3 regions of the Streptomyces sp. NPDC047981 genome follow, and region 2 is predicted to be linked to each of the others. Evidence: predicted binding sites of a transcription regulator. Region 2 holds the regulator's gene; each other region holds the start of a gene.
The links. The regulator HrcA, encoded in region 2, represses chaperone genes, less so after heat shock. The targets are predictions, from matches to a motif close to TTNGCACTCNGNNNNNCNGAGTGCNAA.

Region 1 (7,005 bases), on a different contig from region 2:
GACGACGTCGAGGGTGGCCGTCGGGACCGCTCGTACCGCGGCCCGGTTGTCGCGGTCGTTGCCGGTGGCGAAGAGGTCGGCGGTGAAGACCGCGCGGGGCAGGGCGCGCGCCAGGACGCGGCCGTGCGCGGCGGTCAGGGTCTCCTTGGACCCCTCGAAGACGAGGACCGGCTGCCGGAACATCGGCAGGTACGGGACGCCGTCGGCGTCGGCGTACGGCTCGCCGATCACCTCGGGGAGCTCCGCGCCGAGGCCGCTGACCAGGAAGGCCGTGACGTTCAGCCGCTGCCAGGTCTCCAGGTCCTCCCGCAGCAGCACGGCGATCTTGGTGTCGAACCGGACGGGCGCGTCGAGGTCGTTGTTCACGGGCTGAGAGTTCATGGACCGAGACTGCCGCGCACCGCCCTGCCCGTTCTTGTACGTTCCTGGCATGGTGGCGCGTGAATCGGTGGCGGCGTGGCGCCCGCGGATCCCGGGCGTCGTCGAGGTCTTCCATGCCCACTTCACCGAGCACGCGTACCCGATGCACGTCCACGACGCGTGGACGCTCCTGATCGTCGACGACGGCGCCGTCCGCTACGACCTCGACCGGCGCGAGCACGGCACCCCGCACGACACGGTGTCGCTGCTGCCGCCCCAGGTCCCGCACAACGGCTCCCCCGCCACCGACCACGGCTTCCACAAGCGGGTCGTCTACCTGGACCTGACCCAGCTGGACGAGAGCTTCATCGGCCCGGCCGTGGACGGCCCCGACCTCGCCGACCCGCTGCTGCGCGCCCGGGTCGGGCGGCTGCACACGGCGCTGGCCCACCCGGGCGACGCCCTGGAGGCGGAGAGCCGGCTGGCCCTGATCGCCGAGCGCCTCCGCGGCCATCTGCGGCCCCGCCTCGCCCGCCCGGACGCGCCCCGGCCGCCGGCCCGGGGCGTGGCGCACACCCTGCGGGAGCTGCTCGACGCCCGGCTCGACGACGGCGTGACCCTGGAGGAGGCCGCGCGGCTCCTGCACGCCCACCCCACCCATCTGGTACGGGCCTTCACCGCGGCCTTCGGCATCGCCCCGCACCAGTACGTGACGTCCCGCCGCGTCGCCCGGGCGCGCCGGCTCCTCCTCGCCGGCCGTCCCGTCGCCGAGGTGGCCACGGCGACGGGCTTCTACGACCAGTCGCACCTGACCCGCCACTTCAAGCGCCACGTCGGCACGACCCCGGGGCGCTTCGCTCAGAACCCGCCCACGCAGCTGAAGCCGCTGTAGCCGCTGCCGTAGCCGCCCGAGCCGCTCGTCCCGCTGCCGCCCGTGCTCCCGCGCGAGGGGGAAGAGGGCGGGGGCTGCGTGAGCGTGCGGTAGTTCTCGTGGAACAGCTCCTGCCACCAGACGGCGAACGCCGTGCCCGTCTCCCGTTCCGACTCCCGGAGCGCGGCGCGGTCCCACACCACGTCCGGCAGGTGCAGTTTCACCAGCGACTGCCGGAGGGCCGCCAGGCCGAGTCGCGGGATCCGCTCCGACAGCGCCGGGGCCGCCGGCACGTCCTCCCCGGGGACGTCGTGACGGAAGACGTACACCGTGCGCCCGGGCGTCCCGGGCTCGCCCAGCACGCGCCGGCCCCACACCGCCCGTTCCGCGAGCCGCGCCCGCCGCTCGCGCTCCTGCGCCCGCAGCCGGTCCTGCTCGCGGATCGCGGCCGCCGCCCTCTCCTGCTCGGCCCGGACCGCCGCGCGGATCTCCTCGCCGACCGGCGCGTACGCCGCGAAGGCCTCCCGGAGCGCCCGCTCGTACCGCACGCGGGTCTCCTCCCAGGTCCTCAGGGCGCGCCGCAGGGCCAGGTGCCTCCACAGCGGGAGAAGCACGGCCCGGGCGTGGGCGGCGCGGAGTTCGGCGCTGATCCGGTCCACGGTGCGGACGTGGGCGACCGCGGCGTTCACCCAGCGGTGGCACTCCTGCGGAGTGCACGGCACGAGCGCCCCGGTGGCGTCATGGAGGCCCGGGGTGCGCACGGAGAAGAAGGGGCCCTCGTACCGCGCGGCCAGCAGGTAGTCGGGGAAATGCTCGAAGACCCGGACCTTCCCCTCGACCCGTGCGACCTGCTCCTCGCCGCCCTGGCGGCCTGACAGCTCCCAGTAGTGGGAGAGGTGCGGTAATTCCGAGCGACGCATCGGCTCCACCCCCGCGGGTCGGGTCCCGGTCCCCTACCCCTTACCCCGCAGCAGCCCGCCCGCACCACCGACACGGACGGCCCGACCACCCGGACCCGCCCGCCCGCACCCGCCGAGCGGACTACCCGGACCCGCCCGCCCGCACCCGCCCGTACATCCACATGTCCCGCCGCTCGCCGCCCACTTCCTGCCAGGAGCGCAGCAGGCCCTCCCGTACGAAGCCGGCCCGTTCGGCCGTCTTCGCCGAGGCCTCGTTCCAGGGTTCGACCAGCAACTGCAGCCGGGGGATGCCCAGTTCGCCGAGTGCCCAGGCGCTCACCGCCGTCAGCGCGGCCGTGGCCGCGCCCTCGCCCCGGCAGGCGGGGACGATCCAGTAGCCGAGGGTGGCGCGGCCCTCGGGGAGGTCGCGGAGCCAGAGGCCGATCATGCCCGCCGGGCGGATGTCACGGCGGCGGACGACCACGAAGGAGTAGCCGGCGCCCGTCTCCGCGCGGCTCCACTGGCGGCGGACGAACGCCTCGCCCTCGCCTTCCGAGTACACCGGCGGGACCGTGTTCGTCAGCGGGATGTACGGGTCGGCCGACGCCTCCTCCACGAGCGGCAGGTCCGCCCGCTCCCAGGCCCGCAGCTCGTACGGTCCCGCGGCGAGCCGCGGCACGTCGAGGCTCACATCATCTCCAGGTATACCGCGAGCCGGTCGTACTCCTCCTTGACCCCGGCCTCCATGCCCGTCGCGAGGGCCTGGTCGCGGATCTCCGTCGACGGCCAGATCGACATGCTCGTGAGCGCCGTGCCGCCGTCGGGGGTGTCGTCGAAGGTGAGGGTGACGTGGACCGGCGGGCCCGGCATGAGCTCGAAGACCTCGGTGTAGACGAGGCGCTCGTTCGGCAGGATCTCCTCGTACGTGCCGGAGAAGACGATCTCGCGCCCGTCGGGCGCCTTCTGGCCCCAGCGCCACGCGCCGCCGGGCCTGAGGTCGATCTCGCAGACGGTCGTGGGCATGGCGGCCACGCCGTACCACTGACGGACGTGCTCGGGCCTGGTCCAGGCCTCCCAGACGCGGGCGGGCGGGGCGTCGAAGGTGCGGGTGATGACCAGCTCGCGGTCGGTCGGTGTCGTCAGCAGCGTGATCATGGCTCGCTCCCGCCTTCCCTGGCCCGTGGCCGTGCCACCCCTCCCCACCAGCATCACCCCGAACGCCCGAGGGCGGCACCCCCAGCAGGGAGTGCCGCCCTCGGTCGCGTACAGCTGTACAGCGAGGAGCTACCGAGCCGAGGCTCAGAAGTCCATGTCACCGCCCGGCATGCCGCCCGGAGCGGCCGCAGCGGCCTTCTCCGGCTTGTCGGCGATGACGGCCTCGGTGGTCAGGAACAGCGCGGCGATGGAGGCCGCGTTCTGCAGCGCGGAACGCGTCACCTTCGCCGGGTCGATGATGCCCTCGGCGATGAGGTCCACGTACTCGTTGGTCGCGGCGTTCAGGCCGTGGCCGACGGGCAGGTTGCGGACCTTCTCCGCCACGACGCCGCCCTCGAGGCCGGCGTTGACGGCGATCTGCTTCAGCGGGGCCTCCAGGGCCAGCTTCACGATCGCGGCACCGGTGGCCTCGTCGCCGGACAGGTCCGCCTCGAGCTTCTCGAAGACGTTGGAGGCCTGCAGCAGGGCCACGCCGCCACCGGCGACGATGCCCTCCTCGACGGCCGCCTTCGCGTTGCGAACGGCGTCCTCGATGCGGTGCTTGCGCTCCTTGAGCTCGACCTCGGTCGCGGCACCGGCCTTGATGACCGCCACGCCACCGGCGAGCTTCGCCAGGCGCTCCTGGAGCTTCTCGCGGTCGTAGTCCGAGTCGGAGTTCTCGATCTCGGCGCGGATCTGGTTGACGCGACCGGCGACCTGGTCGCTGTCACCGGCACCGTCGACGATCGTGGTCTCGTCCTTGGTGATGACGACCTTGCGGGCGCGGCCGAGCAGGTCCAGGCCCGCGTTCTCGAGCTTGAGGCCGACCTCCTCGGAGATGACCGTGCCGCCCGTGAGGATGGCGATGTCGTTCAGCATGGCCTTGCGGCGGTCGCCGAAGCCCGGGGCCTTGACCGCGACGGACTTGAAGGTGCCGCGGATCTTGTTGACGACCAGGGTCGACAGGGCCTCGCCCTCGACGTCCTCGGCGATGATCAGCAGGGGCTTGCCCGACTGCATGACCTTCTCCAGGAGCGGGAGCAGGTCCTTGACCGAGGAGATCTTGGAGTTGACGATCAGGAGGTACGGGTCGTCCAGGGACGCCTCCATACGCTCCATGTCGGTGGCGAAGTACGCCGAGATGTAGCCCTTGTCGAAGCGCATACCCTCGGTGAGCTCCAGCTCCAGACCGAAGGTCTGGGACTCCTCGACGGTGATGACGCCTTCCTTGCCGACCTTGTCCATCGCCTCGGCGATGAGCTCGCCGATCTGGGTGTCGGCGGCGGAGATGGAGGCCGTGGAAGCGATCTGCTCCTTGGTCTCGACATCCTTCGCCTGCTCGAGCAGGGCGCCGGAGACGGCCTCGACGGCCTTCTCGATGCCGCGCTTGAGGGCCATCGGGTTGGCGCCGGCCGCCACGTTGCGCAGGCCCTCGCGGACGAGCGCCTGGGCGAGGACGGTCGCGGTGGTCGTACCGTCACCGGCGACGTCGTCCGTCTTCTTGGCGACTTCCTTGACCAGCTCGGCGCCGATCTTCTCGTACGGGTCCTCGAGCTCGATCTCCTTGGCGATGGAGACACCATCGTTGGTGATCGTGGGGGCGCCCCACTTCTTCTCGAGGACGACGTTCCGGCCCTTGGGGCCAAGGGTGACCTTGACGGCGTCGGCGAGCTGGTTCATCCCGCGCTCGAGACCGCGCCGTGCCTCCTCGTCGAACGCGATGATCTTGGCCATGTGAAGTGGTCCTCCCGGACATGGGGTGGATAACGCTCCAGGACCGCGCCGACGCCCGCGACGGACGGCCTGCGTGCCCGGTGGTTCCTTGCCCCACCTGGCCGCGGACCTCGCCTGCCCGATCCTCGTAAGCACTCTCACCTTCAGAGTGCTAACGCCAATGATTAGCACTCGCCCCATGCGAGTGCAAGCGACTCCCATAGATCGGGCGACGGTCCTGACACCGACCGGGCGACGCCCCCGGGACACCGCGGCGCGGGCCGCGCACGCACGAGGGGTCCGCATCCTGGTCAGGATGCGGACCCCTCGGCGTGAGAACGCGTGAGATCGCCTGCGAAAGCGTGGCGACGCGTGCGTGCGTACGTGGTGGCCGATCGCGCCGTGCTCAGACGGCGAGCTTGACCATGTCCGCCTGCGGACCCTTCTGGCCCTGCGAGATCTCGAACTCGACCCGCTGACCCTCTTCAAGGGTGCGGTAACCGTCCATCTGGATCGCGCTGTAGTGGACGAATACATCCGCACCACCGTCGACCGCGATGAAGCCGTAGCCCTTCTCCGCGTTGAACCACTTGACGGTGCCCTGAGCCATGCCTAACTCCCCTATTACTGGCCCTTGCGCGGGGCCGCACTTCACGGACCCGGGTCAGACCCTGCGCCGGAACGCGTCGACCGCGGCTGAATGTATCTGCCCAACTGCCCTCTGCAACAGGTCATTCGGGCGAGAATTCTGGGCACGCCGTAAAGGAGAATTCCGGAGGATTTATTGAATTCCGGGGCAAGTCGGGCCCGGCAAAGTGCGCAGAAGGTACAGATCGCGCGCGCACTTTGGCTGCTTCTTGTCACGTGGGGACGCATTCTCATATGCGCCTGGCACGGAGCAGCGGGGTGAAGCCGGGGGGACTTCCCCAACTCTACCGCGCTCAACCATGCAGAATTGCCCCCTCCGCTTCTCTCGCGGAGGGGGCAATTCGGTTACGCCGGGTAACTACACGGCGATCGGTGGTCGGCGATCAGCAGCCGCCGGCGACCGCCGGGATGATCGAGACGCCCGCGCCGTCCGGCGTCGCCGTCTCCAGGCCCTGCTCGAAGCGCACGTCGTCGTCGTTCACGTAGACGTTCACGAAGCGGCGCAGCTTGCCCTGGTCGTCCAGGACGCGCGCGGCGATGCCCGCGTGGTTCTTCTCCAGGTCCGAGATGACCTCGGACAGGGTCGCGCCCTCCGCCGGAACCTCGGCCTGGCCGCCCGTGTAGGTACGGAGGATGGTGGGGATACGGACCTTGACGCTCATGTGCTGCTGCCTTCCGTGAACGGACGAGTGGGGGTCAGTGGGCCAGGCCGGCGGCGCGGAACGCGTCCAGGCTCGGCTTGATGGTGGCGGTCGCCTGGGAGGTGTCGGCCACCGCGTCCAGGGTCTTGAGGCCGTCACCCGTGTTGAGCACGACCGTGGTGAGGGTCGGGTCGATGAGGCCGGCCTCGACCAGCTTCTTCGTCACGCCGACCGTCACGCCGCCCGCCGTCTCGGCGAAGATGCCCTCGGTCCTGGCCAGGATCTTGATGGCGTCGACGACCTGCTCGTCGTTCACGTCCTCCACGGCGCCGCCGGTGCGGCGGGCGATGTCGAGGACGTACGGGCCGTCGGCCGGGTTGCCGATGGCCAGCGACTTGGCGATGGTGTTCGGCTTCTGGGGGCGTACGACGTCGTGACCGGCCTTGAAGGCGGCGGACACCGGCGAGCAGCCCTCGGCCTGGGCGCCGAAGATCTTGTACGGCTTGTCCTCGACCAGGCCCAGCTTGATGAGCTCCTGGAGGCCCTTGTCGATCTTGGTGAGCTGCGAGCCGGAGGCGATCGGGATGACGAGCTGGTCCGGGATGACCCAGCCGAGCTGCTCGCAGATCTCGTACGCGAGCGTCTTGGAGCCCTCGCCGTAGTACGGACGCAGGTTGAC
Region 2 (7,005 bases):
GGGCGCGAGATCCTCTCGGCCGAGGACCGGCGCGTCGAGCGGGTGCTTCTGGAGCTGCGGCTCCGGGAGGGGTGCCCGCTGGACCTCCTGCGCCCGGACGGGCTCGCCGCGTCCCGCAAGGCCCTCGCGGACGGCCTCCTCGACGAGGTGGCGTACGGCGAGGGGCGCGCGGTCCTGACCCTCCGGGGACGGCTCCTTGCGGACGCGGTGGTCAGGGACCTGGTGGACTAGGGCCCCGCGTTTCTGGATCAGGCCGGGCGCGCGGGCCCTGGCACCTTGCCTCGCCCTGATCCGGCCCGACCGGCCCGAGCAGGACTGGCGCCGTGCCTCGCCCTGATCCGGCCCGACCGGCCCGAGCAGGACTGGCGCCGTGCCTCGCCCTGATCTGGCCCGACCGGCTCGACCGGCCGGGCAGGCCCTGATCGGCCAGGCAGACCTGATCGGCCGGGCAGACCCGACCGGCCGGACAGACCTGTTCGGCCGGGCAGGCCCCGCTACGGCGCCGTGACGAAGTCGATCAGTTCCTCCACCCTGCCCAGCAGGGACGGCTCCAGGTCCTTGTAGCTGTGGACCTTCGACAGGATGTGCTGCCAGGCCGCGCCCGTGTTCGGGGGCCAGCCCAGGGCCTCGCAGACGCCCGTCTTCCAGTCCTGGCCGCGCGGGACCGTCGGCCAGGCGGGGATGGAGAGCGAGGCCGGCTTCACGGCCTCCCAGACGTCGATGTACGGGTGGCCGACGACCAGGACGTCCGGTGACGAGATCTGCGCCGCGATGCGGGACTCCTTCGAGCCGGGGACCAGGTGGTCGACGAGGACGCCCAGGCGTGCGTCCGCCGCCGGGGCGAAGTCGGCCACGATCGCCGGGAGGTCGTCGATGCCCTCCAGGTACTCCACCACCACGCCCTCGATCCGGAGGTCGTCGCCCCAGACCCGCTCGACCAGCTCGGCGTCGTGCCGGCCCTCGACGTAGATCCGGCCCGCCCGTGCCACCCGAGCCCGCGCCCCCGGGACCGCGATCGATCCGGAGGCGGTGCGGGTCGGCCGCGCCGGCCCGGACGCCGGGCGCACCAGCGTCACCGGCCTGCCCTCCAGGAGGAAGCCCCTCGGCTCCATCGGGAACACCCGGTGCTTGCCGAAGCGGTCCTCCAGGGTCACCGTGCCCGCCTCGCAGCGGATCACCGCCCCGCAGAAGCCCGTCGAGACCTCCTCCACCACGAGGTCCACCTCCGCCGGCACCTCCGGCACCGGGGCGGATCGCTTCCACGGGGGCGTCAGGTCGGGGTCGTAGCTGCGCATTCGCGTGACGTTATGCGACGGCGAAGCGCCGTGCCAGTTCCTCGCGTTGGCGTCGCACGAACGCGGCGTCCACGACCGCCCCGTGGCCCGGTACGTACACCGCGTCCGCGCCGCCCAGGGCCAGCAGCCGGTCCAGGGCGTCCGGCCAGCGCGACGGGATCGCGTCCGGGCCCGCCTGTGGTTCCCCGGACTCCTCCACCAGGTCCCCGCAGAAGACGACCTCCCGGCCACCGGGGACGAAGAGCGCCAGGTCGTGCGCCGTGTGGCCCGGGCCCACGTTCGCGAGCAGCACCTGCCGGCCGCCCAGGTCCAGCGTCCACTCGCCGGAGACCACGTGCTGCGGCGCCACCAGCACGTCCACCGCCTCCGCCGCCGCGAACGCGTCCACCCCGTGCCGTACCGCGTCCGCCATCAGCTCGCTCGCCTCCCGGCGCAGCAGCGCGTCCACGCCGACCGCCCCGTACACCTCCGCCCCCGCGAAGGCCGCCGTGCCCAGGACATGATCGAAGTGGGGGTGGCTGAGTGCGATGTGTGTCACTCTTCGGCCCCCGGTCAGCGACTCCACCTGGGTCCGCAGCGCCGTTCCCTCCCGGAGCGTCGAGCCCGTGTCGTACAGCAGGACGGCCTTCTCGCCCACCACCAGGCCCACCGTGGCGTCCCAGCCGGGCAGTCTGCGCCGACCGACACCGTCCGCGAGCCGCTCCCAGCCGAAGTCTTCCCAAGCGACATCCATACCGCGACGCTATCCGCAAGGACGCGCTCCGACGCGGCCTCCTTGCCAGGAGCGATGCCCGCCGCCGTACACTGGCCGGGGGATTCCTGGCACTCGGACAGGGCGAGTGCCAAATGTGGAGCAACCGATACGACCGAACGACAGCTGGAGGTGGGCGCGATGCTCAGCGAACGCAGACTCGAGGTGCTGCGCGCCATCGTCCAGGACTATGTCGGGACGGAGGAGCCGGTCGGCTCCAAGGCGCTCACGGAGCGCCACAAGCTCGGCGTCTCGCCCGCCACCGTGCGCAACGACATGGCGGTCCTGGAGGACGAGGGCTACATCGCCCAGCCCCACACCAGCGCCGGACGCATCCCGACCGACAAGGGCTACCGCCTCTTCGTCGACCGGCTCGCCGGCGTCAAGCCGCTGTCGACGCCCGAGCGGCGCGCGATCCACAACTTCCTCGACGGAGCCGTCGACCTCGACGACGTCGTCGGGCGCACGGTCCGGCTGCTCGCGCAGCTGACCCGGCAGGTCGCCGTCGTGCAGTACCCGTCGCTGACCCGTTCGACGGTCCGGCACGTGGAGCTGCTCTCGCTGGCGCCCGCCCGGCTGATGCTCGTCCTCATCACGGACACCGGCCGCGTCGAGCAGCGCGTCATCGACTGCCCCGCGCCGTTCGGCGAGACCTCGCTCGCCGATCTGCGCGCCCGGCTGAACAGCCGGGTCGTCGGCCGCCGTTTCGCGGACGTGCCGCAGCTGGTGCAGGATCTCCCGGAGTCCTTCGAGGAGATGGAGGACCGCGGGACGGTCTCGACCGTGCTCGCGACCCTGCTCGAAACCCTGGTGGAGGAGCACGAGGAGCGGCTGATGATCGGCGGTACCGCCAATCTCACCCGCTTCGGCCATGACTTCCCCCTCACGATCCGGCCTGTGCTCGAAGCGCTCGAGGAGCAGGTCGTGCTCCTCAAGCTGCTCGGCGAGGCCAAGGACTCGGGCATGACCGTACGGATCGGGCACGAGAACGCCCATGAGGGCCTCACGTCCACGTCCGTCGTCGCGGTCGGCTACGGTTCGGGCGACGAGGCAGTCGCCAAACTCGGCGTGGTCGGACCGACCCGCATGGACTACCCCGGAACGATGGGAGCGGTACGCGCAGTGGCACGTTACGTCGGACAGATCCTGGCGGAGTCGTAAGTGGCCACGGACTACTACGCCGTACTCGGCGTACGCCGCGACGCGTCCCAGGACGAGATCAAGAAGGCATTCCGGCGGCTCGCCCGCGAGCTGCACCCGGATGTGAATCCCGATCCGAAGACGCAGGAGCGCTTCAAGGAGATCAACGCCGCGTACGAGGTGTTGTCGGACCCGCAGAAGAAGCAGGTCTACGACCTCGGCGGCGACCCGCTGTCCGCGTCCGGCGGCGCCGGTGCAGCCGGTGGCTTCGGCCAGGGCGGCTTCGGGAACTTCTCGGACATCATGGACGCGTTCTTCGGCACGGCGTCGCAGCGCGGACCGCGCTCGCGCACGCGGCGCGGCCAGGACGCGATGATCCGTCTGGAGATCGACCTCAACGAGGCCGCCTTCGGCACGACGAAGGACATCCAGGTCGACACGGCCGTCGTCTGTACGACGTGTTCGGGCGAGGGCGCCGCGCCCGGCACCTCCGCGCAGACCTGTGACATGTGCCGCGGCCGCGGTGAGGTCTCCCAGGTCACCCGGTCCTTCCTGGGCCAGGTCATGACCTCCCGCCCGTGCCCCCAGTGCCAGGGCTTCGGCACCGTCGTCCCGACCCCGTGCCCCGAGTGCGCGGGCGACGGCCGGGTCCGGTCCCGCCGTACGCTCACGGTCAAGATCCCGGCCGGTGTCGACAACGGCACCCGCATCCAGCTCGCCGGCGAGGGCGAGGTCGGCCCGGGCGGCGGCCCGGCGGGTGACCTGTACGTGGAGATCCACGAGGTCCCGCACGAGGTCTTCCAGCGCCGCGGCGACGACCTGCACTGCACGGTGACCATCCCGATGACGGCGGGCGCGCTCGGCACGAAGGTGCCGCTGCAGACCCTCGACGGGCTCGAAGAGGTCGACATCCGGCCGGGCACCCAGTCCGGCCAGTCCATCCCGCTGCACGGGCGCGGCATCACGCACCTGCGGGGCGGCGGACGCGGTGACCTGATCGTCCACGTCGAGGTGACGACCCCGTCGAAGCTCGACCCCGAGCAGGAGCGACTGCTGCGCGAACTCGCGAAGCTGCGCGGCGAGGAGCGGCCGACGGGTCAGTTCCAGCCGGGTCAGCAGGGGCTGTTCTCGCGGTTGAAGGACGCGTTCAACGGGCGGTAGGTCTGGTCTGTTCTCGGACATCGAGGACGCGTTCAACGGGCGCTGAGCCCGCGTTGTGCCTGGAAGGGCGGCATCCGCTTCGAGCGGGTGCCGCCCTTCCCGTATGACACGATGCCTGCATGTCCACCGCGCTGAACGATCTCTCCCGGTACCCGATCGTGCAGGCCCCCATGGCGGGCGGCGCGTCCGGTCCGCAGCTCGTCGGGGCGGTGTGCGAGGCCGGGGGGCTCGGGTTCCTCGCCGGGGGGTACAAGACCGCCGGCGGGCTCTACCAGGAGATCAAGCAGGTGCGCGGGCTGACCGGTCAGCCCTTCGGGGTCAACCTCTTCATGCCGCCCGGCGGACAGCACGCCGACTCCGCCTCCGTCGACGTCTACCGGCACCAGCTGACCGGCGAGGCCACCTGGTACGAGACGGCCCTCGGCGACCCCGACAACGGGCGGGACGACGCGTACGACGCCAAACTGGCGATCCTGCTCGACGACCCCGTCCCCGTCGTCTCCTTCACCTTCGGCTGCCCCGACCGCGGCACCTTCGACGCCTTCGCCCGCGCCGGTACGCTCACCGTCGTCACCGTCACCTCCGCCGAAGAGGCCCAGGCCGCCCAGTGGGCCGGGGCCGACGCCGTCTGCGTGCAGGGCGTCGAGGCCGGCGGCCACCAGGGCACGCACCGCGACGACCCGGACGCCGCGCTCGCCGGGACGGGGCTCCTCACGCTCGTCACCCAGGTCCGGGAGACCGTCCAGCTGCCGATCGTCGCCGCCGGCGGGATCATGCGCGGCGCGCAGATCGCCGCCGTCCTCGCCGCCGGGGCCGACGCCGCCCAGCTCGGCACCGCTTTCCTCGTCTGCCCCGAGTCGGGCGCGCACGCGCTGCACAAGCAGGCCCTGACCAACCCGCTCTTCGTCCGGACCGAGCTCACCCGGGCCTTCTCCGGCCGCCCCGCGCGCGGGCTCGTCAACCGCTTCATGCGCGAGCACGGGCGGTACGCCCCCGCCGCCTACCCCGAGGTCCACCACCTCACCGCCCCCCTCCGCAAGGCCGCCGCCACCGCCGGCGACGCCCAGGGCATGGCCCTGTGGGCCGGCCAGGGGCACCGGCTCGCCCGCGACCTCCCGGCCGGCCAGCTCGTCGAGGTGCTGGCCGCCGAACTCGACACCGCACTCACCGCGCAGGCCCACAGGAGCACCGCCTCATGACCGCACCCGTCTTCGTCGTCGAGGCCGTCCCCGGCAACGGCCCCTTCCTCCTGGACGGCCCCGAGGGCCGTCACGCCGTCTCCGTGAAGCGGCTGCGCGCGGGGGAGGACGTCGTCCTCACCGACGGGCGCGGCACCTGGGCCGAGTGCGTCGTGCTGTCCGCCGAGGGCAAGGACCAGCTGACCGTCCAGGTCTCCGGTACCTACGAGGAGGCCGAGCCCGCGCCCCGCATCACTGTCGTCCAGGCGCTGCCCAAGGGCGACCGGGGCGAACTGGCCGTCGAGATCATGACGGAGACCGGTGTCGACGCGATCGTGCCGTGGGCCGCGTCCCGGTGCATCACCCAGTGGAAGGGCGACCGCGGGCTCAAGGCCCTCGCCAAGTGGCGCGCCACCGCGCGCGAGGCGGGCAAGCAGTCGCGCCGCAACCGCTTCCCCGAGGTCGCCGACGCGATGACCACCAAGCAGGTCGCGGCGCTCCTCGCCGGCGCCGACTTCGCCGCCGTCCTGCACGAGGACCGGGACCACCCCAGCGGCGCGCTCGCCGACGCCGAACTCCCCGTGGAGGGTGAGATCGTGCTCGTCGTCGGACCCGAAGGGGGCGTCTCCCCGGAGGAGTTGGCGGCCTTCGAGGAGGCGGGCGCGAAGCCGTACCGGCTCGGGCACAGCGTGCTGCGCACGTCGACGGCGGGCACGGCGGCGACGGCGCTGCTGCTGGGCCGTACGGGCCGCTGGAGCTAGCACGCGTCCGGCCCCCGGCCCCGGACGCGGACCCCGGCCCCGGACCCGGGCTCCGGACGCGGACCCCGGCCCCGGACCCCGGCCCCGTTCAGCAGACCCGGAGCGTACCCCGGCCTCGTACACCGGCCCCGTACTCCCGCGCCGCGGACGGTATTTCCGTCGACGCGGCGGCCGGTGATCTGCTTGGCTCCGCGCCATGCCAGAGCTGCGCACCGACCGTCTCCTCCTCCGCCCGTGGCGGGAGTCCGACCTCGCGCCGTGGGCGGCGATGAACGCCGATCCCGAGATCCGCGAACACCTCGGCGAGCTCCTGACGCGTGAGCAGAGCGATGCCACGGTGGCGGCGATGCGGGCCGATTTCGAGCGTCGGGGCTTCGGTTGGTGGGCCTTGGAGGAGCGCGGGTCCGGCGCGTTCGTCGGCCGGGCCGGGCTTGACGAGATGAGCCCGGACACGCCGTTCACGGGCGTGGACGTCGGCTGGCGGCTGACGCGCTCGGCGTGGGGGCGCGGTTACGCGACCGAGGCCGGACTGGCCTGCCTTGCCTTCGCCTTCGAGACGCTCGGGCTCGCGGAGGTGCTCGCGTCGACGACCGTCCGCAACCTCCGCTCCCAGGCCGTGATGCGCCGCATCGGCATGACCCGTGACCCGGCCGACGACTTCGAGGACCTCAGCGTGCCCGAAGGGCCGCTGCGCCCGTGCGTGCTCCACCGGATCGCGC
Region 3 (7,005 bases), on a different contig from region 2:
CGTCGAGACGCTGGCCGGCCAGGGGCTGCTCGACCGGGCGCACGGCCGGGTGTCGTGGCCCGAGCGCCGGGGCGACCCGGGCCGCGCGGCCGCCCGCCCCTCCGGCGAGGGCCTGGTCCTCGGGCTGCTCGCGCCCGCCGCCACGTACTACTTCGCCGAGGTCATCCGGGGCGCGCACGAGGCGGCCGCGCGGGCGGGGGCCCGGCTGATCCTGCGGATCTCGGACTACCGCCCCGAGGAGGACCGCCCGCGCACCGAGGGCCTGCTCGCGGCCGGCGCCCAGGGCGTGCTCGTCGCGCCCGGCTGGCGGGGACCGGAGGACCGGCCCTCGTACGGGACCTGGCTGGCCGAACTCCCCGTGCCCGCCGTGCTCCTGGAGCGCCGGGCCGAGCCGGGCAGCCCGCTCGACGCCCTGGACCGGGTGGTCTCCGACCACGGCCACGGCGTCCTGCTCGCCCTGCGACACCTCCTCGGCCTCGGCCACGGCACCCCGCTCCTCGTGGCGCGCGGCGACAGCCCGACCGCGCTCGCGGTGCGCGCCGGCTACGCGGAGGCGCTGGCCACGCTGGACCTGGCGGCGCCCGGCCCGGTGATCGACTCCGTACCGGCGGACCAGGACCCGGCCGCGTTCGAGCGCGCGGTCCGGTCGCTGTACGAGGCGGTGAGCGCGGGCCGGGCGAGCGCGGCCCTGGTCCACAACGACGTGGACGCCATCGAGATCGTGCGGCGCCTGGCGGAGCTCGGCGTGAAGGTGCCGGAGGACCTGGCCCTGATCGCCTACGACGACGAGGTCGCCGCGCTCGCCGACACCCCGCTCACCGCGGTCGCCCCGCCGAAGCGCCAAGTGGGCAGGCACGCCACGGAGTTGCTGGTGGAGCGGCTCACGGAGGACCCGGCGGAGGAGCCCGCCCGGCGCCACCTGAGCCTGCTGCCACGGCTGCGCGTGCGGTCCTCGTGCGGGGCGCCGGGCGGGAGCGCCTGAGGCTCCGCCCCCGTGCGGATGGCCACCCCGGACCTAAGATGGAAGGGTCCACCCGGTCCGGGAGGCACCATGACTTTCGTACAGATCATCGATTGCAAGACCAGTCGGTTCGACGACCTGAACCGGCTCATGGACAAGTGGGTCGAACAGACCAAGGGCAAGCGGACGGCCACGCACAGCGTCATCGGCAAGGACCGCTCGGACGCGTCCCACCTCGTGGAGATCGTGGAGTTCCCCTCCTACGAGGTCGCGATGACCAACTCGCAGCTTCCGGAGACGGATCGCATCTTCCGGGAGATGGTCGCGCTCTGTGACGAGATGCCGACGTTCACGGACCTCGACATCGTCCGGGACGAGCAGCTGTACAAGACCAGCGCCCGCCGTCTCTTCGAGCTCATGGCCACCGAGGGCGAGCTGCCGCCCCTCGACGAGGTGCTGGCCGAGGGGTACCACGACCACGATCCGACCAACGAGCAGGACGTCATCGGGATGGACGCGGTCCGGCGCGAGGTGGAGATGTGGCGGGCCGGATTCGACTTCGGTTTCACCATCAACGACCAGATCGCCGAGGGCGACCGGGTGTGCACGCGGTGGACCTGGATCGGCACGCACACCGGCGACTTCATGGGGCTCCAGCCCACCGGCATGAAGGTCTCCATGACCGGGACGACCATCCACCAGTGCCGGCAGGACGGCAAGATCACCGAGGGCTGGTGGCAGTACGACCTGCTCGGCCTCATGGGGCAGCTCGGCGCCGTGGAGGCGTAAGGGGCGCCGTGGAGGCCTAGGGAGCGAGGAGCCGTAGGGAGCGAGGAGGCGTAGAGGCGTCAAGGAGCGAGGAGGCGCGGGAAAACGCCGAGGTCCGGTGCCCCTCCCGGGACACCGGACCTCAGCGATCGGCTACGGGCGATCAGCCGTCAGCGCGTGCGTCAGTGCGAGTGACCGTGGCCGTGGCCGTGGCCCGCGTCCGCCGGCTCCTCTTCCTTCTTCTCCACCACGAGGGTCTCGGTGGTGAGCAGGAGGGAGGCGATCGAGGCGGCGTTCTCCAGCGCGGAGCGCGTCACCTTGACCGGGTCGATGACGCCGGCCTTGACCAGGTCGCCGTACTCGCCGGTGGCGGCGTTGAAGCCGTTGCCCTTCTCCAGCTCCGCCACCTTCGAGGTGATGACGTAGCCCTCGAGGCCGGCGTTCTCGGCGATCCAGCGCAGCGGCTCGACGGCGGCGCGGCGGACGACCGCGACACCCGTGGCCTCGTCGCCGGTCTTGTCGAGGTTGCCCTCGAGGACCTTGACGGCGTGGACCAGAGCGGAGCCACCACCGGAGACGATGCCCTCCTCGACCGCGGCGCGGGTCGCGGAGATGGCGTCCTCCAGACGGTGCTTCTTCTCCTTCAGCTCCACCTCGGTGGCGGCGCCGACCTTGATCACGCACACGCCGCCGGCCAGCTTCGCGAGGCGCTCCTGGAGCTTCTCGCGGTCCCAGTCGGAGTCGGTGGACTCGATCTCGGCCTTGATCTGGTTGACGCGGCCCGCGACGTCCTCGGAGTTGCCGCCACCGTCGACGATGGTGGTGTCGTCCTTGGTCACGGTCACGCGGCGGGCGGTGCCCAGCACGTCCAGACCGGCCTGGTCGAGCTTGAGGCCGACCTCCTCGGCGATGACGGTGGCACCGGTGAGGGTGGCCATGTCGCCGAGCATCGCCTTGCGGCGGTCGCCGAAGCCGGGGGCCTTGACGGCCACGGCGTTGAAGGTGCCACGGATCTTGTTGACGACCAGGGTCGACAGGGCCTCGCCCTCGACGTCCTCGGCGATGATCAGCAGCGGCTTGGAGGCGCCGGCCTGGATGACCTTCTCCAGCAGCGGCAGCAGGTCCTGGATCGAGGAGATCTTGCCCTGGTGGATCAGGATGTACGGGTCGTCGAGGACGGCCTCCATACGCTCCTGGTCGGTCACCATGTACGGGGACAGGTAGCCCTTGTCGAAGGCCATGCCCTCGGTGAAGTCGAGCTCCAGACCGAAGGTGTTGGACTCCTCGACGGTGATGACACCGTCCTTGCCGACCTTGTCCATCGCCTCGGCGATGAGCTCGCCGACCTGCTGGTCCTGCGCGGAGAGCGCGGCCACGGCGGCGATGTCGGACTTGTCCTCGATCGGACGGGCGGTCGCGAGCAGCTCGTCGGAGACGGCCTTGACCGCGGCGTCGATGCCCTTCTTCAGGGCGGCCGGGGAGGCGCCGGCGGCGACGTTGCGCAGGCCCTCGCGGACGAGCGCCTGGGCGAGCACGGTGGCGGTGGTGGTGCCGTCACCCGCGATGTCGTTGGTCTTGGTCGCCACCTCCTTCACCAGCTGGGCACCGAGGTTCTCGTACGGGTCCTCGATCTCGACCTCGCGGGCGATCGTGACACCGTCGTTGGTGATGGTGGGGGCGCCGAACTTCTTGTCGATGACGACGTTGCGGCCCTTGGGGCCGATCGTCACCTTCACCGTGTCGGCAAGCTTGTTGACGCCGCGCTCAAGGGCGCGACGGGCGTCCTCGTCGAACTTCAGGATCTTCGCCATGGGAGCGATTCAGCCCTCTCGGAAATCGTGTGTAAACGAACTGCGCCCCCGGACGCCCAGTGCGGGGTCAAGGGGCGCAGCTCAAAGCATCTGTCTCAGATACTTCGGTGAATTACTTCTCGATGATCGCGAGCACGTCGCGAGCCGAGAGGACGAGGAACTCCTCGCCGTTGTACTTCACCTCGGTGCCGCCGTACTTGCTGTACAGCACGACATCGCCGACCTGGACGTCGAGCGGAAGGCGCTCGCCGTTCTCGAAGCGGCCCGGACCCACGGCGAGGACGGCGCCCTCCTGGGGCTTCTCCTTCGCGGTGTCCGGGATGACCAGGCCAGAGGCGGTGGTCTGCTCGGCGTCGAGCGGCTGGACCACGATGCGGTCCTCGAGCGGCTTGATGGCAACCTTGGAGCTGGTGGTCGTCACGATCCGACCTCCCCCTTCGGAGATCTCACGGGGTTAACTGTCTGAGGTGGCGACCAGGTGGATCCGTCGTCGCGGGTGCCGGACCTGCCCGTCGCTGTGTTGGCACTCTCCAGTGGGGAGTGCCAGAGCCGAGACTATGACTGCGATTAGCACTCGGTCAAGCGGAGTGCCAATTCAGCACCGCGTGGCGGCTCGGCGGGCGGGTGCGATGCGCCGGCGGGTGCGATGCGCAGGCGATGCGGCGGCGGGTCCGATGCACCGGCGGTTCGGTGGCGGGTGGCGTTCGATCCGGTCCCGGTACGGGCAACGGCCCGACGGACCCTGAGGTTCCGTACGAAGGCGCGGACATGACGGCCTCGCGCCCCGACCCTTCAGGGCCGGCCCGCCCGGCGCGGCTCGTCCGCGCCACGCACCCCGCGACGCGGCCCGTCCTCGGCGATCCCGTCGTCCAGCCGGGAGAGTCGGTGCAGGACGCGGGCCGCCGCCCCCGAGAGCGCGCCGCCCGCGGGCCGCTCCCCCGCGCCGGTGTCGGTGTCGAGCCGCTGCGCCGCCTTCCGCCCCAGGCGCTCGATCGGGTCCACGGACGACGCGCACCCCGAGATCCCCAGGAGCGCGCCGGCCAGGACGAGGCCGATGACCGGCCGGCGCGCGCGGCTCACACGTAGTCCTCGAGCTTCGCGACCGCGTACCCCTTGGCCGTGATCGTCTTCATCACCCGGCGGATCATGTCGGGCATCGTGCCCTTCCAGTCCTCCTTGCCCCGGAAGTGCGTGAGCACGATGTCGCCGGGGTGCAGGTCCCGGTCCCACTCGCGCCACTCCATCCGGTCCGGGAACGCCTCCGAGGCCCACAGCGGGACCGCCTTCACCCCGCACGTCGCGGCGGCGCGCAGGGTGTCCTCGTTGTAGTTGCCGTACGGCGGCCGGAAGAGCGGGGGCCGCTTCCCGTACCGCTTCTCGATGACGTCCTGCATCCCGCAGATCTCGCGCTTCTGCGCGCTGTACGAGAGCCCGGGCAGGTAGCGGTGGTTGAGGGTGTGGTTGTGCAGGGCGACCCCGGCGTCCTGCATCTTCTTGAAGTAGCCGTAGTCCTCCTTGACGAGGTAGTCGCTCAGGAAGGCGCTGTACGGGATCTGCAGGTCGCTCATCATCCGCAGCAGCTCGGGGTCCTTCTCCGCGCCGTCGTCGATCGTCAGGAAGACGACCTTCTCCTTCGTCGGCACGGTGGTGAACACCGGCGGCAGCCCTTCGCCGTCCGTCTCGAAGCCCTTGCGCGTGGTGATCTTCGGCTTCACGGCCGGCGGGGCGGGGGCTTCCAGCGGCGGCCGGTCCAGGCCCCACTTCTTGGCGGCCAGGGCCCGGGCGGTGCGGCGCTGGCGGACCTTCTCGACGTAAGCGGCGAGCGCCCCTGACGCGCCCTCCGCCTGTGGCTGACCGGCGGCGGGCCGCGCGGGGCCCTTGCGGCCCTCCGCGGGGGACCCCCCGTCGCCGGAGGGGCCCGCGCAGGCGGAGCCGAGCGCGGCGACGACCAGGGCGGCGCCGACCGAGCGGCGGAGGCGTGCCGCCGCCCGCTTCGAGCGCTTTTCTTCTGCTTGTCGTACTAGCTGCATGGCGCCGCATCCTGTCAGCGGAATGCCCCGCACAGCCGTCGACACCTCCACCCGGCCCCCACCATCCCCCGGCTGGCCCACAATGGGACGGGTGACCGACCTCGCCGACTTCACCGCCCTGCTCGCCCCCGAGGGCCAGACGCTGCTCGCCGCCCTGCGCGACTACGACCCCGCCCAGGAACTGGCCGTCGCCTCCCGGCTGCGCCGCGAGCACCCCGCCGAACTGGTCTCGGCCGCGCTCGGGCAGGCCCGGCTGCGGCAGCGCGCGGTGGCGAAGTTCGGCGCCGAGGACGCGTACCGGATGTACTTCACCCCGCACGGCGTCGAGCAGTCGACCCGGGCCACCGTCGGGACCTACCGCGCGGAACGCCTCCACGCGCTCGGCGTGCGCTCCGTGGCCGACCTGTGCGGCGGGATCGGCGGCGACGCCCTCGCGTTCGCCCGGGCCGGGATCTCGGTCCTCGCCGTGGACCGCGACCCGCTGACGGCGGCCGCCGCCCGCGCCAACGCCGAGGCGCTCGGCCTCGCCGGGCTGATCGAGGTGCGGTGCGCGGACGTGACCGAGATCGACACGAGCCCGTACGACGCCGTCTTCGTGGACCCGGCGCGGCGCGGCGGCCGGGGCAGGATCTTCGACCCGGAGGCGTACTCCCCGCCGCTCTCCTGGGCCGTCGAGGCCGCCCGCAAGGCCCCGCACGCGGCGCTGAAGATCGCCCCCGGCATCCCGCACGAGGCGGTGCCCGAGGAGGCCGAGGCCGAGTGGATCTCGGACGGCGGGGACGTGAAGGAGGCCGTGCTCTGGTTCGGCACCTCCCCCGGCGCGCGCCGCGCGACCCTCCTGCCGTCCGGCGCGAGCCTGACCGGGCGCGGCCTGCCCGACCCGGCGGTCCGCCCGCTCGGGCGGTACCTCTACGAGCCTGACGGCGCGGTCATCCGCGCGCACCTGGTCGCCGAGGTCGCCGAGGAGCTGCCCGGCGGCCTGATCGACGAGACCATCGCGTACGTCACGGCGGACGCCCTCACCCCGACGCCGTTCGCCACGGCGTACGAGATCACCGACGAACTCCCCTTCAACCTGAAGAAGTTGAAGGCCCTGCTGCGCGAGCGGGAGGTCGGCACGCTGACGGTGAAGAAGCGCGGTTCGGCGGTCGAGCCGGAGGAGATCCGCCGCCGGGTCAAGCCGAAGGGCCCGAACGCGGCCACGGTCTTCCTGACCCGGGTCGCGGGCGCCCCGACGATGCTGATCGGCGGACCGGCGGTGGCAGACCGTGGGTGAGCTGCCCCCGCTCCACGAGGAACCGTTCCCCGAGCTGCGCGGCCATGCCTCCCAGGTGACCGTCAGCGCCGACGGCCGGTGGATCGCGGTCAGTTCGGTCCTGCACCAGCAGAGCCGGGTCGCCGTCCACCGCGCCGACGACCTCTCCTGCGCGCACCT

Region 1: groL (chaperonin GroEL) is a predicted target of HrcA. The motif match lies at 5,187-5,213, and genes of this name have one in related genera.
Region 3: groES (co-chaperone GroES) is a predicted target of HrcA. The motif match lies at 4,108-4,134, and genes of this name have one in related genera.

The regions. Positions count from the first base shown of each region.
Region 1 covers NZ_JBEZNQ010000035.1:44,275-51,279, forward strand. Annotated here, with positions in the region: gene AB0E14_RS21695 (DUF2000 domain-containing protein) at 1-381, opposite strand, end outside; gene AB0E14_RS21700 (AraC family transcriptional regulator) at 431-1,252, shown strand; gene AB0E14_RS21705 (hypothetical protein) at 1,219-2,151, opposite strand; gene AB0E14_RS21710 (GNAT family N-acetyltransferase) at 2,273-2,821, opposite strand; gene AB0E14_RS21715 (SRPBCC family protein) at 2,818-3,285, opposite strand; gene groL (chaperonin GroEL) at 3,430-5,058, opposite strand; gene AB0E14_RS21725 (cold-shock protein) at 5,444-5,647, opposite strand; gene AB0E14_RS21730 (MoaD/ThiS family protein) at 6,069-6,347, opposite strand; gene thrC (threonine synthase) at 6,382-7,005, opposite strand, start outside.
Region 2 covers NZ_JBEZNQ010000003.1:54,097-61,101, reverse strand. Annotated here, with positions in the region: gene hemW (radical SAM family heme chaperone HemW) at 1-231, shown strand, start outside; gene AB0E14_RS03090 (DUF3097 domain-containing protein) at 495-1,295, opposite strand; gene AB0E14_RS03085 (MBL fold metallo-hydrolase) at 1,306-2,028, opposite strand; gene hrcA (heat-inducible transcriptional repressor HrcA) at 2,188-3,207, shown strand; gene dnaJ (molecular chaperone DnaJ) at 3,208-4,347, shown strand; gene AB0E14_RS03070 (nitronate monooxygenase) at 4,467-5,546, shown strand; gene AB0E14_RS03065 (16S rRNA (uracil(1498)-N(3))-methyltransferase) at 5,543-6,286, shown strand; gene AB0E14_RS03060 (GNAT family N-acetyltransferase) at 6,483-7,005, shown strand, end outside.
Region 3 covers NZ_JBEZNQ010000067.1:24,836-31,840, forward strand. Annotated here, with positions in the region: gene AB0E14_RS30225 (substrate-binding domain-containing protein) at 1-982, shown strand, start outside; gene AB0E14_RS30230 (ester cyclase) at 1,052-1,750, shown strand; gene groL (chaperonin GroEL) at 1,912-3,540, opposite strand; gene groES (co-chaperone GroES) at 3,653-3,961, opposite strand; gene AB0E14_RS30245 (hypothetical protein) at 4,333-4,620, opposite strand; gene AB0E14_RS30250 (polysaccharide deacetylase family protein) at 4,617-5,570, opposite strand; gene AB0E14_RS30255 (class I SAM-dependent methyltransferase) at 5,653-6,846, shown strand; gene AB0E14_RS30260 (PQQ-binding-like beta-propeller repeat protein) at 6,839-7,005, shown strand, end outside.